3 regions of the Streptomyces sp. ME02-8801-2C genome follow, and region 3 is predicted to be linked to each of the others. Evidence: riboswitches for the same ligand, from Rfam matches in the RefSeq annotation. Region 3 holds a riboswitch; each other region holds the start of a gene.

What was found. A riboswitch is a leader RNA that binds a small molecule or an ion and turns the genes downstream of it on or off. The one in region 3 is predicted to bind cyclic di-AMP.
Positions count from the first base shown of each region.
Region 1: linked by a shared signal. The riboswitch ahead of PV396_RS12940 (C40 family peptidase) and the one ahead of PV396_RS39515 (M23 family metallopeptidase) in region 3 are both predicted to bind cyclic di-AMP.
Region 2: linked by a shared signal. The riboswitch ahead of PV396_RS02455 (M23 family metallopeptidase) and the one ahead of PV396_RS39515 (M23 family metallopeptidase) in region 3 are both predicted to bind cyclic di-AMP.

Region 1 is NZ_JARAXP010000003.1:893,367-897,708, forward strand. It holds gene PV396_RS12930 (ATP-dependent Clp protease proteolytic subunit) at 152-796, shown strand; gene PV396_RS12935 (hypothetical protein) at 805-1,113, shown strand; cyclic di-AMP (ydaO/yuaA leader) riboswitch at 1,498-1,677, shown strand; gene PV396_RS12940 (C40 family peptidase) at 1,681-2,154, shown strand; gene PV396_RS12945 (ATP-binding protein) at 2,269-2,730, opposite strand; gene PV396_RS12950 (helix-turn-helix transcriptional regulator) at 2,943-3,800, shown strand; gene PV396_RS12955 (DUF397 domain-containing protein) at 3,810-4,034, shown strand; gene PV396_RS12960 (8-amino-7-oxononanoate synthase) at 4,113-4,342, opposite strand, start outside.
Region 2 is NZ_JARAXP010000001.1:553,190-557,531, forward strand. It holds gene PV396_RS02445 (pitrilysin family protein) at 1-455, shown strand, start outside; gene PV396_RS02450 (pitrilysin family protein) at 452-1,840, shown strand; cyclic di-AMP (ydaO/yuaA leader) riboswitch at 2,077-2,245, shown strand; gene PV396_RS02455 (M23 family metallopeptidase) at 2,257-3,051, shown strand; gene PV396_RS02460 (GntR family transcriptional regulator) at 3,240-3,935, shown strand; gene PV396_RS02465 (HPr family phosphocarrier protein) at 4,108-4,342, opposite strand, start outside.
Region 3 is NZ_JARAXP010000022.1:17,792-22,133, reverse strand. It holds gene PV396_RS39525 (dihydrofolate reductase family protein) at 121-1,260, shown strand; tRNA gene PV396_RS39520 (tRNA-Met) at 1,314-1,387, shown strand; cyclic di-AMP (ydaO/yuaA leader) riboswitch at 1,673-1,830, shown strand; gene PV396_RS39515 (M23 family metallopeptidase) at 1,842-2,903, shown strand; gene PV396_RS39510 (aldo/keto reductase) at 3,053-3,997, shown strand; gene PV396_RS39505 (PrsW family intramembrane metalloprotease) at 4,027-4,342, opposite strand, start outside.

The sequences.
Region 1 (4,342 bases), on a different contig from region 3:
CGCCTCCCCGAGCCCCCGCAGAGCGGACGAACCCCGTGGGGCCCGCCGCTCCGCGGGGTTTCGCCGTCAGCGAGCAGGTCTCGCGGCCCCTCGCGCGGCACTCTGTACGTCCTGTACATTTTTTACGGAAGCCATTGAGGAGGCGCACGCCATGAACGACATCGACGTCCCGTCGGCCCGCCATGTACTGCCCGAGTTCACCGAACGCACCAGCTCCGGGTCCCGGACGCTGGATCCGTACTCGAAGCTCCTCGAGGAGCGGATCGTCTTTCTCGGGACCCCGGTCGACGACATCTCGGCGAACGACGTGATGGCACAGCTCATGCATCTCGAATATCTGGCGCCCGAACGGGACATCTCGCTGTACATCAACTCCCCCGGCGGCTCGTTCAGCGCGATGACGGCGATCTACGACACGATGCAGTTCGTCACCTGCGAGGTGGAGACGATCTGTCTGGGCCAGGCGGCCTCCGCGGCGGCCGTACTGCTGGCCGCAGGAACGCCGGGCAAGCGCAGCGCGCTGCCGGGGGCCCGGGTGATGATCCACCAGCCCTCGCTGTCCGAGCCGATCCAGGGTCAGGTGAGCGATCTCGCCATCCAGGCCCAGGAGTTGGCCCGGGTCCGTAACCTGCTGGAAGAACTGCTCGTACGGCACACCGGCCGGAGCCCGGAGCAGGTCGCCGCAGACATCGAGCGGGACAAGATCCTGGATGCCCAGGGCGCGCTGGAATACGGGCTGGTGGACCGGATCGTGCCCAGCCGCAGGTCCTCGGACCCCGCCCCCGGCACGAGGTGAGCCCACCGATGCTTCCGCCCGAACTGCCTCCGCTGCCCGCTCTGACGCGCGCGGAGGGCGAGTTGATCGACCGTTACCTCGAAGTGGCCGATCTGCTCGGCCGTATCAACCCGGCGTATCACGGGGACACGTACCGCGGACTGCGGGCCGCGCAGGCACTGGTCGCCAAGGCGGTCGCCCTGCGGGACGCGCTGGAGTTGATGCATCAGCGGGGCGAGGCGGAGGTCCACGCGGATACGCTGGCGCGTGCGCTGCGCGTCCTGGACGGGGAGCGCCGCACGGCGCGTGTCATCGTTCCGCGTGAGCCCGCCAGTTGACGCATCCGGTCTGCCGGTCCGTACCGGGCGCGCCCAGGTGCCCCGGTGACGCGCTTGTCCAAAACGGGCCGGGAGACGGCCGAAAGCCATCCCCCGTTCGGAGTAGACGAAGGTCCGCCGATTAGACCGGCCGAGTTGCTCGACACGCGCGGTCGACATGCGGAATCGAGGCGTTTCGGCCCTGGTCCGAGGGTGCGCGACCCCATCGAAAGTCGTGCCAGGGTACGGGTGTCCACCCGAACGGGTCAGCGGTGAGTAACGCCACAAAGCCCCGATTCCATTGGGATTTTCCCACTTCCATGAGCCAAGATCCCTTCCTGACGACAAGCCCCCGCCACAAGCGGCGGGGCGATCCGGGCGGACGCCGAGTCCTGCCGCCGCCCGGATGACCGGTCGACAGATGTGCATCGGCAGGAGTGGAGGACCCAAGCACGACGGGTCGCCGGAACGGTCACGCCATGACCGGGCCGAGCAGCCCTTGGGGTGAAGCCGCGTCAGCGGCCGGGCAACTTCGCCAGCCCGAATCCGACAGGTCATCCTTCACAGGCGGCTGACGAAGGGTTGCGCATGTCTGCGCTCAATCGTGTCCCGTCGATGATGACCCGGGCCGGTACGGTCTCGGCTCTCACCCTCGCCGCTGTGGGCGGCGGTCTGGTGCTCCCAGGCGTCAACACGGACGCCGCGGCGGTCACACCACAGACGAAGGCACTTCAGATCGCGGCCTCCAAGAAGGGCTCCCCGTACAAGTACGGGGCCGCGGGACCGAAGAAGTTCGACTGCTCCGGTCTCACGCAGTATTCGTTCAAGAAGGCGGGCAAGTCCCTGCCGCGTACGGCGGCCGCCCAGTACAACAGGACCAAGCACATCTCCGCCAAGAGCCGCAAAAGCGGGGACCTGGTCTTCTTCCACTCGGGCAAGAACGTGTACCACGTGGGCATCTACGCCGGGAAGGGAAAGATCTGGCACTCCCCGAAGACCGGGGATGTCGTGAAGCTCCAGAAGATCTGGACGAAGAGCGTCTGGTACGGCCGGGTCAGCTGACCTGCGCGGGGCGGGAGCGGCGGCCTGGCCTGGACCCGCCGCTCCCGTCCCGTTGCCGTTTCATCAGGCCGGGCTGCGCAGCGGACGCAGTACGTGTGCAGTGCCGCCGAACCGTTACGGCTCCTGCTGGCCCGACGCCGTTACCGGGGGCCGGACGGGGGCCGTCCACGGGAGTTCGATCGATACCGTCTTTCCGCCCTCCCGGGTGGGCCGCACGCACAGTCTGCCGCCCGCCTCCGCGGTCAGCCAGCGGATGATGACCATCCCGCGGCCGTTGTCCTGCTGGACCGCTGCGGGCAGCCGCTTGGGGAAGCGCGGGTGACTGTCCGTGACGCCGATGCGCAGGTTCTCGTCACGGTCGAGGGCGATGTCCACCGTGAAGGCGGGTGACAACCCGAAGGTGTGCTGTACGGCGTTGGTGGCGAGTTCCGAGACGATCAGACGGATGGTGTCGGCGGCTTCGGTGTCACCCCGCAGGCCCCATTCCGCCAGCACATCGGCCACATACGCGCGGGCGGCGGAGACCGAGGCGGGATCGCTCGGCAGAGTGACGGATGCTTCCAGATGGTCTGCCATGGCGAGGTCGTCCCTTTCCCACGGAACCGGAGCCCGACACGGAGCGGCTGGTTCGAGTACGGTCCCGGACTGGTGCTTCGCGCCAGACTGCCATTCCCGCGCCGGTCACGGGGTGCGATCCACCAAGATGTGCATATATCTGTCGCTCGAAGCGGTGAACTCTGCGACCCCAGAGCGTATTTGCGCGGCTCATAAGGAGTAAGGAGTGGCCCATGCAGTACGGTCCCGCGGTGCGCCGCCGAAAGCTGGGTGACGAACTGCGCGCACTGCGCTCCAGGGCCGGCCTCACAAGCGGTGAGGCGGCGCGTCTGATGGGCTGGCACCAGTCGAAGGTGAGCCGCATCGAGACCGGCGCGAGCGGGGTGAAGCCGGCCGACGTACGGTTACTTCTGGACGCGTACCGGGTTCCGGAGGGCGAGTCGCGTGAACTGATACTCGTGCTGGCGGGCGGCGAGGACGGCGGCCGGCACCACTGGTGGCATGCCTACCGGGGCGTGCTGCCGCCCACCTACCGGGACTTCATCAGCCTGGAGTCGCAGGCCAGCACGATGCGCACGCTGGAGACCTCGGTGGTGCCGGGGCTGCTGCAGACCCCGGAGTACGCGCGCGCGATGACCCGGGCCGCCGTGGACGGCGTGGAGGAGACCCGGCTCGACGCACTGGTCGAGGTGCGGCTGGCCCGGCAGGACGTACTGCGTTCGGATCCGCCGCTGGCGCTGAGCGCGGTCCTCGACGAGGCGGTGCTGCGCCGTGAAGTGGGCGGTCCTGAGGTGATGACACGTCAGCTGGGGCGCCTCATGGAAGCGGCCAGACTGCCCCAAGTGCGGTTGCAGATCCTGCCGTTCACCGCGGGGGCATACATCGGCATCACCGGCCCTTTCGTTATCTTCTCCTTTCCGAGCACTTCTGACTTGGATGTGGTTGTTCTCGACCAGATGATGAGTAGCCTCTACCTCGAACGGAAAGAAGACCTCCGGGCCTACAGCGAGGCCTTCAACACCCTTCAGATCCACGCCCTTTCGCCCGAGGATTCGTTGGATTTCATCGCCGGTCTGAATCACGGCGGGTAAGGAGGCGCCATGTCCGCAATGCCTCGAAACGTACCGTCCGTCGTCGAACCGCCCGGTGTTCAATGGCTGCGCAGCAGCTACAGCACCGGCGCGAACAACTGTGTGGAGACGGCCCGTCCGGACACCGGAGTCCGGGCAGGTCGGCTCGCCGTACGCGACTCCAAGAACGTGGCGGGGCCCGTCCTGCTCTTCTTCCCCGAGAGCTGGAAGGGCTTCCTCACCGCGTTGAGGTGATCGCCCAAGGACGCACGGCCGCGGTTCGCCGACTCATGGTCGCGTGTCACTGATCAACGACCCTGTGGATCTACACGTCTACGGTCGGTTCTCGCCGATCACCTGTACCGCACGCGCGATCTGTTCCTCGGCCAGGTCCGCGCGGGCGGTCAGCCGCAGCCGGGACACTCCGTCGGGCACGGACGGCGGACGGAAGCAGCCCACGCCCACGCCGGCGGCCCGGCAGTCGGCCGCCCATCGCACGGCCCCCTCCGGGGAGGGTGCGCGCACGGAGACGACGGCCGCGTCCGGCCGTACCGCCGACAGCC
Region 2 (4,342 bases), on a different contig from region 3:
ACCGGCTCGTACGGCGGGACCGTACGGCGGTGGCGGCCGGGTTCGGCCTGCTGCGGCTGGCCGGAGCACCCTCCTTGGGGTGGCTGGACGTCAAGACGTCCGCGGACGTCGAGGTGCCGGTCATCGAGGCCGCCGTGGACGAGGAGCTCGCCCGGTTCGCCGCCGACGGCCCCACGGCCGAGGAAATGGAGCGCGCTCAGGCCCAGTTGGAGCGCGAGTGGCTGGACCGGCTCGGTACGGTCGCGGGCCGCGCCGACGAACTGTGCCGCTTCGCGGTGCTGTTCGGCGACCCGCAGCTCGCGCTGACCGCTGTGCAGCGCGTGCTCGAGGTGACGGCCGAGGAGGTCCAGCAGGCCGCCAAGGAGCGACTGCGCCCCGACAACCGCGCGGTGCTCGTCTACGAGCCCCTGAGCGCCGACAGCGACACCGACACCGACGAGGAGGCGGCCAAGTGACCGAGCTCGCCACGATGGAGTTCCACCCCCAGCCCCAGGCGGGCGAGGCCAAGCCCTGGGCCTTCCCGGCCCCCGGGCGGGACACGCTCGGCAACGGTCTGACGGTCCTGCGGTGCCATCGCCCCGGCCAGCAGGTCGTCGCCGTCGAGGTGCTCGTCGACGCCCCCCTGGAGGCCGAGCCCGCCGGTCTCGACGGAGTGGCCACGATCATGGCCCGGGCCTTCTCCGAAGGCACCGACAAGCACTCCGCCGAGGACTTCGCCGCCGAACTGGAGCGCTGCGGCGCCACCCTCGACGCGCACGCCGACCACCCCGGCGTCCGCCTCAGCCTCGAAGTCCCCGTGTCGCGACTGCCCAAGGCGCTCGGTCTGCTGGCCGACGCCCTCAGGGCGCCCGCCTTCACGGACAGCGAGATCGAGCGGCTGGTGCGCAACCGGCTCGACGAGATCCCGCACGAGACGGCCAACCCGGCCCGCCGCTCCGCCAAGCAGCTGTACAAGGAGCTGTTCCCGGCGGCCTCACGCATGTCGCGTCCGCGCCAGGGCACCGAGGACACGGTCGCCAAGATCGACTCGGCGGCCGTACGCGCCTTCTACGACAGCCACGTCCGGCCCGCCACGGCCACCGCGGTGGTCGTCGGCGACCTCACCGGCATCGACTTGGACGCGCTCCTCGGCGACACCCTGGGCGCCTGGACGGGCACTTCGGCCGAGCCGCGGCCGGTGCCGCCGGTGACCGCCGACGACACCGGCCGGGTCGTCATCGTGGACCGCCCGGGCGCCGTGCAGACCCAGCTGCTCATCGGCCGCATCGGCGCCGACCGGCACGACCGGGTCTGGTCCGCCCAGGTCCTCGGCACGTACTGCCTCGGTGGCACCCTCACCTCCCGTCTGGACCGTGTCCTGCGCGAGGAGAAGGGCTACACCTACGGCGTGCGGGCGTTCGGTCAGGTCCTCCGCTCCGCTCCGGACGGTACGGGTGCCGCGCTGCTCGCCATCAGCGGCTCCTTCGACACCCCGAACACCGGTCCCGCCCTCGAGGACCTCTGGAAGGTGCTGCGCACGCTCGCGGCCGAGGGGCTCACCGACGCCGAGCGTGATGTCGCGGTGCAGAACCTGGTCGGCGTCGCCCCGCTCAAGTACGAGACCGCGGCGGCCGTGGCGAGCACCCTGGCCGACCAGGTCGAGCAGCACCTGCCCGACGACTACCAGGCGACGCTGTACCGCCAGCTCGCGGCGACCGGCACCGTGGAAGCCACCGCGGCGGCCGTCAACGCCTTCCCGGTCGACCGGCTGGTGACGGTCCTCGTGGGCGACGCGGCGGAGATCGAGGCGCCCGTCAGGGCTCTCGGCATCGGCGAAGTGAGCGTCGTACCCGCCGAGTAGAGACACCGTCCGCAGAGGCGTCGTAGACGTCGTAGACGGCAGGGGCCCGGTGACGGAAGCGTCACCGGGCCCCTGTTTGTCCATGTTGATGCGCAAGTTGCCCGTATTGATGGAGAGGTTGACAGTCTGCACTGTGGCATGTGCGACAAAACCCGTGATCGGTTTGTTATTTGAAAGTAGTCGCGCTTAGCGTCTGTCCGGCTGTCCGTCACGCAGTGCGCCGCAGTCGCGGCACCGGACAGTCATCGCCGAGTCCCCGTACGGCGCGAGCCAGGGGAGCCGGGGACCCACGTTGTGCAGTCCCTGGGGTGAATCGGACGCCCGCGCGTGCCGCGAGGGAGCCCGTAGGAGACCTTCCTGCTCCGAACCCGTCAGCTAACCCGGTAGGCGAGAAGGAGGAAAGGAACAACCACTACATGGCGTTCACCCGCGCCACCGGGAAGCACCGTCGTCCCAGCCGCCCCAGCCTTGTCAACCGTACGACCGCTCGCGCGGCCAGCGTCGCGGCCCTCGCGACCACCGGCGTCGTGGGCGCCCTCGCCGCCCCGGCACTCGCCACGGAGTCCGCCGTCGAGCAGACCGGGCTCACCCCGGTGATCTCCATCGGTGAGTCGCTCGCCGAGCAGATAGACGCTCAGGCCGCCGCCCAGGAGCAGGCAGCCGAACAGGCCGCCGCCGAGAAGCGGATCGAGGCCGCGGAGAAGCGGGCCGCGGCCGCCGCCAAGAAGCTGGCCGAGGAACGCGTCAAGCAGGAGCGCGAGGTGAAGGCCCGCGCCGCCCGTGAGGCCGAGCGCAAGCGCCTCAACGCCTTCGTCGCCCCGATCTCCGGCTCGTACATCTCCACCGGCTACAAGGCGGGCGGCGCCGTCTGGTCCTCCGGCAGCCACACCGGCGTCGACTTCCACGCCGCGTCCGGCACCACAGTCCACGCGGTGGGCTCCGGCACGGTCGTCGAGGCCGGCTGGGGCGGGTCCTACGGCAACAACATCGTGATCAAGATGATTGATGGTACGTACACTCAGTACGGTCACCTGTCCTCCATCAATGTCTCCGTCGGCCAGACGGTCACCCCGGGCCAGCAGATCGGCCTCTCCGGGGCCACCGGCAACGTCACCGGTGCTCATCTTCACTTCGAGGCCCGCACGACCCCGGAGTACGGCTCGGACATCAACCCGGTCGCCTACCTCCGCTCGCACGGCGTGAACGTCTGACACCTCTTCGCATCACTCGTCGTGGCCCCGGCTCCTCCAGCCGGGGCTTTCGGCGTTTCGGGGTGTCCTGTGTCCAAAAAATATCCACGGATTCCGGCCTGCCGTCGGAAATTCCGGTTCTCTGCAATAGAGTCACTGAACACACGTCAATCGTCGACGTTTCACGGGGATTAAAGCGGAGGTCGGACATGCGTATTCCGGCGCACTCGGTATGCACGGCGATCCGGGACGACATCGTCGCCGGTGTCTACGAGCGCGGCAGCCGGCTCACCGAGGAACTGCTCGCCCGCCGGTACGGCGTCTCGCGCGTCCCCGTCCGCGAGGCCCTGCGCACCCTGGAGGCCGAGGGCTTCGTGGTGACCCGGCGGCACGCGGGCGCGTGCGTCGCGGAACCCACTGAGCAGGAGGCCTCCGACCTGCTGGAGATGCGCATGCTCCTGGAACCGCTGGGCGCCTCCCGGGCCGCCCAGCGGCGCACCGAGGCCCATCTCAAGGTGCTGCGCGGCCTGGTCAGACTCGGCCAGGAGCGGGCCAGAAGGGGCAACAGCGAGGATCTGCGCTCCTTGGGGGGCTGGTTCCACGAGACGCTCACCCAGTCCTCCGGCAGCCATGCCCTGGCCTCGACGCTCACCCAGCTGCGGCACAAGATCGCCTGGATGTACGCGGTGGAGGCACCGCCCAACCCCGTCGAGTCCTGGGCGGAGCACGGGGCGATCGTGGACGCGGTGGCGCGCGGCGACGGCGAGCGCGCGCGGGCGGTCACGGCACTGCACACCGAGCGGGCGACCCTCGCGCACCGGCTGCGCTTTCCGGGCGACGGGGACCGTCCGGATCGTGTGAGGACTTCGCAACATCCCGTAAACATGATGGGCCTGCGTCATTAACACGGGCGCCGTATACAAAGAGGGTTGAATTCGCGGGGGATTATTTCTGCTGCCCGTGACCGGGAATTACGAAGGGTCCGCCCGATATTCGGGCGGGCCCTTCGACGTGTGCGGGTGGTGCATTTCGGGTGACGTTCGCCGCCACCGTCGACCGAGGACCCCGCAGGGTTCCTCAGACCGTTTCGGGAAGTTCCTCGAGTCCCTCGGCCACCAGCTTCGCCAGACGGTCGAGCGCCGCGTCGGCGCCCTCCGCCTCGGAGGCGAGGACGATCTCCTCGCCGCCCTGGGCACCCAGGCCGAGGACCGCCAGCATGGAGGCCGCGTTGACGGGATTGCCGTCGGCCTTGGCGATCGTCATGGGGACGCCGGCGGCCGTGGCCGCACGGACGAAGATGGAGGCGGGGCGG
Region 3 (4,342 bases):
ACCAGTGTAGGTTTGTTTAAAACTTGAACCAAGCTGCGGTCCTGCAAGCGCCGGAAGGGCCGCCGCGAGAGCCGGCCACGAGAGTCGGAAGAGCCGGAAAAACCGGAAGAGAGTGCCCCCATGCCCTTCCCCCACGTCCTGTTGTCCGCCGCCGTCTCCCTCGACGGCCACCTGGACGACACCGGCCCCGAACGGCTGCTGCTCTCCAGCCCCGCCGACTTCGACCGGGTCGACGAGGTACGGGCGTCCAGCGACGCGATCCTCATCGGCGCCGGCACCATCCGCGCCGACAACCCGCGCCTCCTGGTCAACTCGCCCGAGCGGCGGGCCGCGCGGCTGGCGGCCGGAAAGCCCGCGTACCCGCTCAAGGTGACGGTGAGCGGATCGGGCGAACTGGACCCGGCCGCCAACTTCTGGCACACGGGCGGCGAGAAAGTCGTCTACACGACGGACAAGGGCACCGAACAGGCCCGGCGCGCGAACCTCGGTGCCGACGTCGACATCGTCGCCCTGGGCCCCGGCCCGCTCGACTGGCGGGCCTTGCTCGAACACCTGCACGACGTACGAGGTGTGCGGCGCCTGATGGTCGAGGGTGGCGGCACCATCCACACCCAGCTCCTCCAGCAGGGCCTCGCCGATGAACTCCAGCTCGTCCTCGCGCCCCTCTTCGTCGGCGACCCCGACGCCCCCCGCCTCTTCGGCCCTGGCGCCTACCAGGGCGGCCGACTCCGGCTGACCGAGACGCGCCGGATCGAGGACGTCGTCCTCATGCGGTACGAGCCCACCGCTCCCGGCGCCGGCCCGGTCGCCTCCGCCGCCGACCGGCACTGGCTGGCACTGGCGTGCGAACTGGCGGAGCGGTGTCCGCCGTCGGACACGGCGTTCAGCGTGGGGGCGGTCGTGGTCGCCGCCGACGGTACGGAACTGGCGCGCGGCCACTCCCGCGAGGGCGGCGACCCGGTCGTGCACGCGGAGGAGGCGGCCCTCGCGAAGCTCGACCCGGCCGACGCCCGCCTTCGGACGGCCACCGTCTACAGCAGCCTCGAACCCTGCGCGCGCAGGGCCTCCCGGCCCGCGCCCTGCGCCCGGCTGATCCTCGAGGCGGGCGTACGCCGGGTGGTGACCGCCTGGCGTGAACCGGACACCTTCGTGGTCGCGGCGGACGGGACCGGGCTGCTCACGGGGAAGGGCGTCGACGTCGTCGTACTGCCCGAGTACGAGGAGCGGGCCAAGGCTCCCAACGCCCATCTGCCGGGCTGACGACAAACGTGGTGATCGGCGTCCCGCGGATGGCGTATAGTTGTGTTCACCGACGCGGGGTGGAGCAGCTCGGTAGCTCGCTGGGCTCATAACCCAGAGGTCGCAGGTTCAAATCCTGTCCCCGCTACTGAAGGCCCAGGGCCGGAAACCAGTTCTTCTGGTTTCCGGCCCTGAGTCGTTTTCCGGCCCGACCGCTCCCGGCTCGTCCCGGCAGGTCACCCCGCGCGCGGGCGACGGCCTACTGACTGGTCACATCGGCCGGGTCAACTCGCCCGATTTTCACCGGTGGTGACCCGGAAAGTCCTCGAGAAAAGGGTTAACGATCAACCGGAACAGCTTGGAATCAGACGTCCGGGTCTATTAACGTTCGATAACGCAGCGCGGTTGTCCCAGCCGTCACAAGAGACGGCTCCGTGCGCACGCGCCGAATCCCGCAAGGGAACCGGGGAACCACCAACTTGGGGTGAATCGCTCGTCCGCCTCCGTGGCAACACGGCAGGTATACGCGCGTAGGAGACCTTCCTGCTCCGAACCCGTCAGCTAACCCGGTAGGCGAGAAGGAAGGAAAGGAGCACGCCCACGTGGCGTCAAACCCGGCTGCCCCAGAGGCCCCGTTCATGCCGAGCCAGCGCAGCACCGAGACCGAGGACGGCAAGATCCCGACCTTCGGCTTCGGCGGTCGCCGTATCGACGAGGGCCCCTGGGAGGAGTGGAATCCCACCGCGGACTCCACCCGACCTGTTCGCGGCCGGCACCGCGTCGGCAAGCAGCGCGGAGGGCTCGCCCGCAGCTCCACCGTTCTCGGCGTCGGCGTCATAGCCGCTGTCGGCGGGGCCGGCATGGCCACCGCGCAGACCGGCAAGCCGCCGGTCTCCATCTCGATCCCCGACCTGCCCTCCGTCGGCTCGCCCTTCACGAACGACGACTCGGACGACGAGCCCCAGGGCTCCGCCACCGCGCTCAGCAGCGTCGGCGTGACCACCGAGGAGACCGAGCAGGGCACCAGCGACGCCGGCGAGGCCCTGCGGGCCCGCATCATCCTCCAGGCCGAGCAGCAGAAGGACCAGGCCGAGGCCAAGGTCCAGCAGGCAGCCGAGGACGCCGCCGCGAAGAAGGCCGCCGCCGAGGCGGCCAAGGTGAAGCGCGAGGCCGCCGAGAAGGCCGCCGCCGCGAAGAAGGCGGCCGCGGAAGCCGCCGAGGCGAAGCGGGAGGCCGCGCGCCTCGCCGAGCTCGCCAAGCAGTACACGCTGCCGACCTCCTCGTACACGATCACCTCGACGTTCGGCCAGGCCGGCGCGCTGTGGTCCTCCGGCTACCACACCGGCCTCGACTTCGCCGCGCCCACCGGCACGCCGCTCAAGGCCATCCACAGCGGCACGATCACCGAGGCGGGCTGGAGCGGCTCGTACGGCTACCGCACCATCCTCACCCTCGATGACGGCACCGAGCTGTGGTACGCCCACCAGTCCTCGATCAACGTCACCGTCGGCCAGAAGGTCGCCACGGGTGACGTCATCGGCCGCGTCGGTGCCACCGGCAACGTCACCGGGGCCCACCTCCACCTGGAGGTGCACACCAGCAGCACGGACAGCGCGGGCATCGACCCGATGGCCTGGCTGCGCAGCATGGGCCTCAACCCGTAAGGGACGCGTTCCCCGGTTTTCCGCCGGTAGTCCTGACGTTCGCCACCCGACGTCAGGACTACCGGCGTTCCGTTGTTCACACGACTGTTCACACGACCTTCGTGAACGGATCGGAATCACGGTCTCCGCCGCGGGCGTTGACGATGAGCATGACTGTTCTTCGCAAGCTCGGATCATCGGACCTAGAGGTCTTCCCGCTCGCCCTCGGCGGCAACGTCTTCGGCTGGACCGCCGACGAGGCGGGCTCCTTCGAGGTGCTCGACGCCTACGCGGCGGCCGGCGGCAACTTCCTGGACACCGCCGACGTCTACTCGGCGTGGGCCGACGGCAACAAGGGCGGCGAGTCCGAGACCCTCATCGGCAAGTGGCTGAATAAGCGCGGCAACCGCGAGGACATCGTGGTCGCCACGAAGGTCAGCCAGCACCCCGACTTCCCCGGTCTCTCGGGCACCAACATCAAGGCCGCCGCCGACGCCTCCCTGCGCCGCCTCGACACCGACCACATCGACCTGTACTTCACGCACTTCGACCAACCCGAGGTGCCCGTCGAGGAGATCATCGGCGCCCTCGACGAACTGGTGACCGCGGGCAAGGTGCGGCACATCGCCGTCTCCAACATCTCGCCCGAGCGGCTCCAGGCCTCCCTCGACTTCTCCGACCGTGAGGGCCTGGCCAAGTACGTGGCCATCCAGCCCCACTACAACCTGGTCTCGCGCGACACCTACGAGGGCCCGCGACTCGACATCGCCTCCCGTACGGGCCTCGCCGCCGTCCCCTACTACGCGCTGGCCTCCGGCTTCCTCACGGGCAAGTACCGCGCCGGTACGACGGTCGACAGCCGGCGCGCCCAGGGCGCCGCCCAGCACCTGGAGTCGGAGCGCGGCAGGAAGGTCCTGGCCGCGCTGGACTCCGTCGCCGAGGCACACGGCGCGGAGGTCGCCACGGTCGCCCTGGCCTGGCTCGCCGCCCAGCCCACGGTGGCGGCCCCGATCGCGTCCGCCCGCACGGCCGACCAGCTCCCGCCGCTGCTCGCGGTCGCGGAACTGGAACTGACGGAGGCGGAACTCGCGACCCTGACGGCGGCTTCGGCGTAGCCAGGGCCTGTGCCTGACGCTGTGACGGGCTAGGAGCGGTACGGGTTGTAGGCCGGGTACGGACTCGCCGGCCCGTACGGCTGCTGCCCGTACCCCTGGGGCCCGTACGGCTGCTGCTGTGCGTACGGTTGTTGGCCGTACGCCGGCCAGGCGGCCTGCGGCGGTACGTGCACCGGCGCCGGTGCGATGGCGCGCGCCGCGTGGTCCAGGGCCGGGCGGGCCACCGCCCTGCGCTGCCACAGCTCGCCCAGCAGCTCCTGCTCCCGTACGACGAAGTCGGCGCCCGCGCGGCCGAGGCGCCCCCGGTGACGCAGGAACGCGAGCGAGGTGGCGTACGCCTCGTAC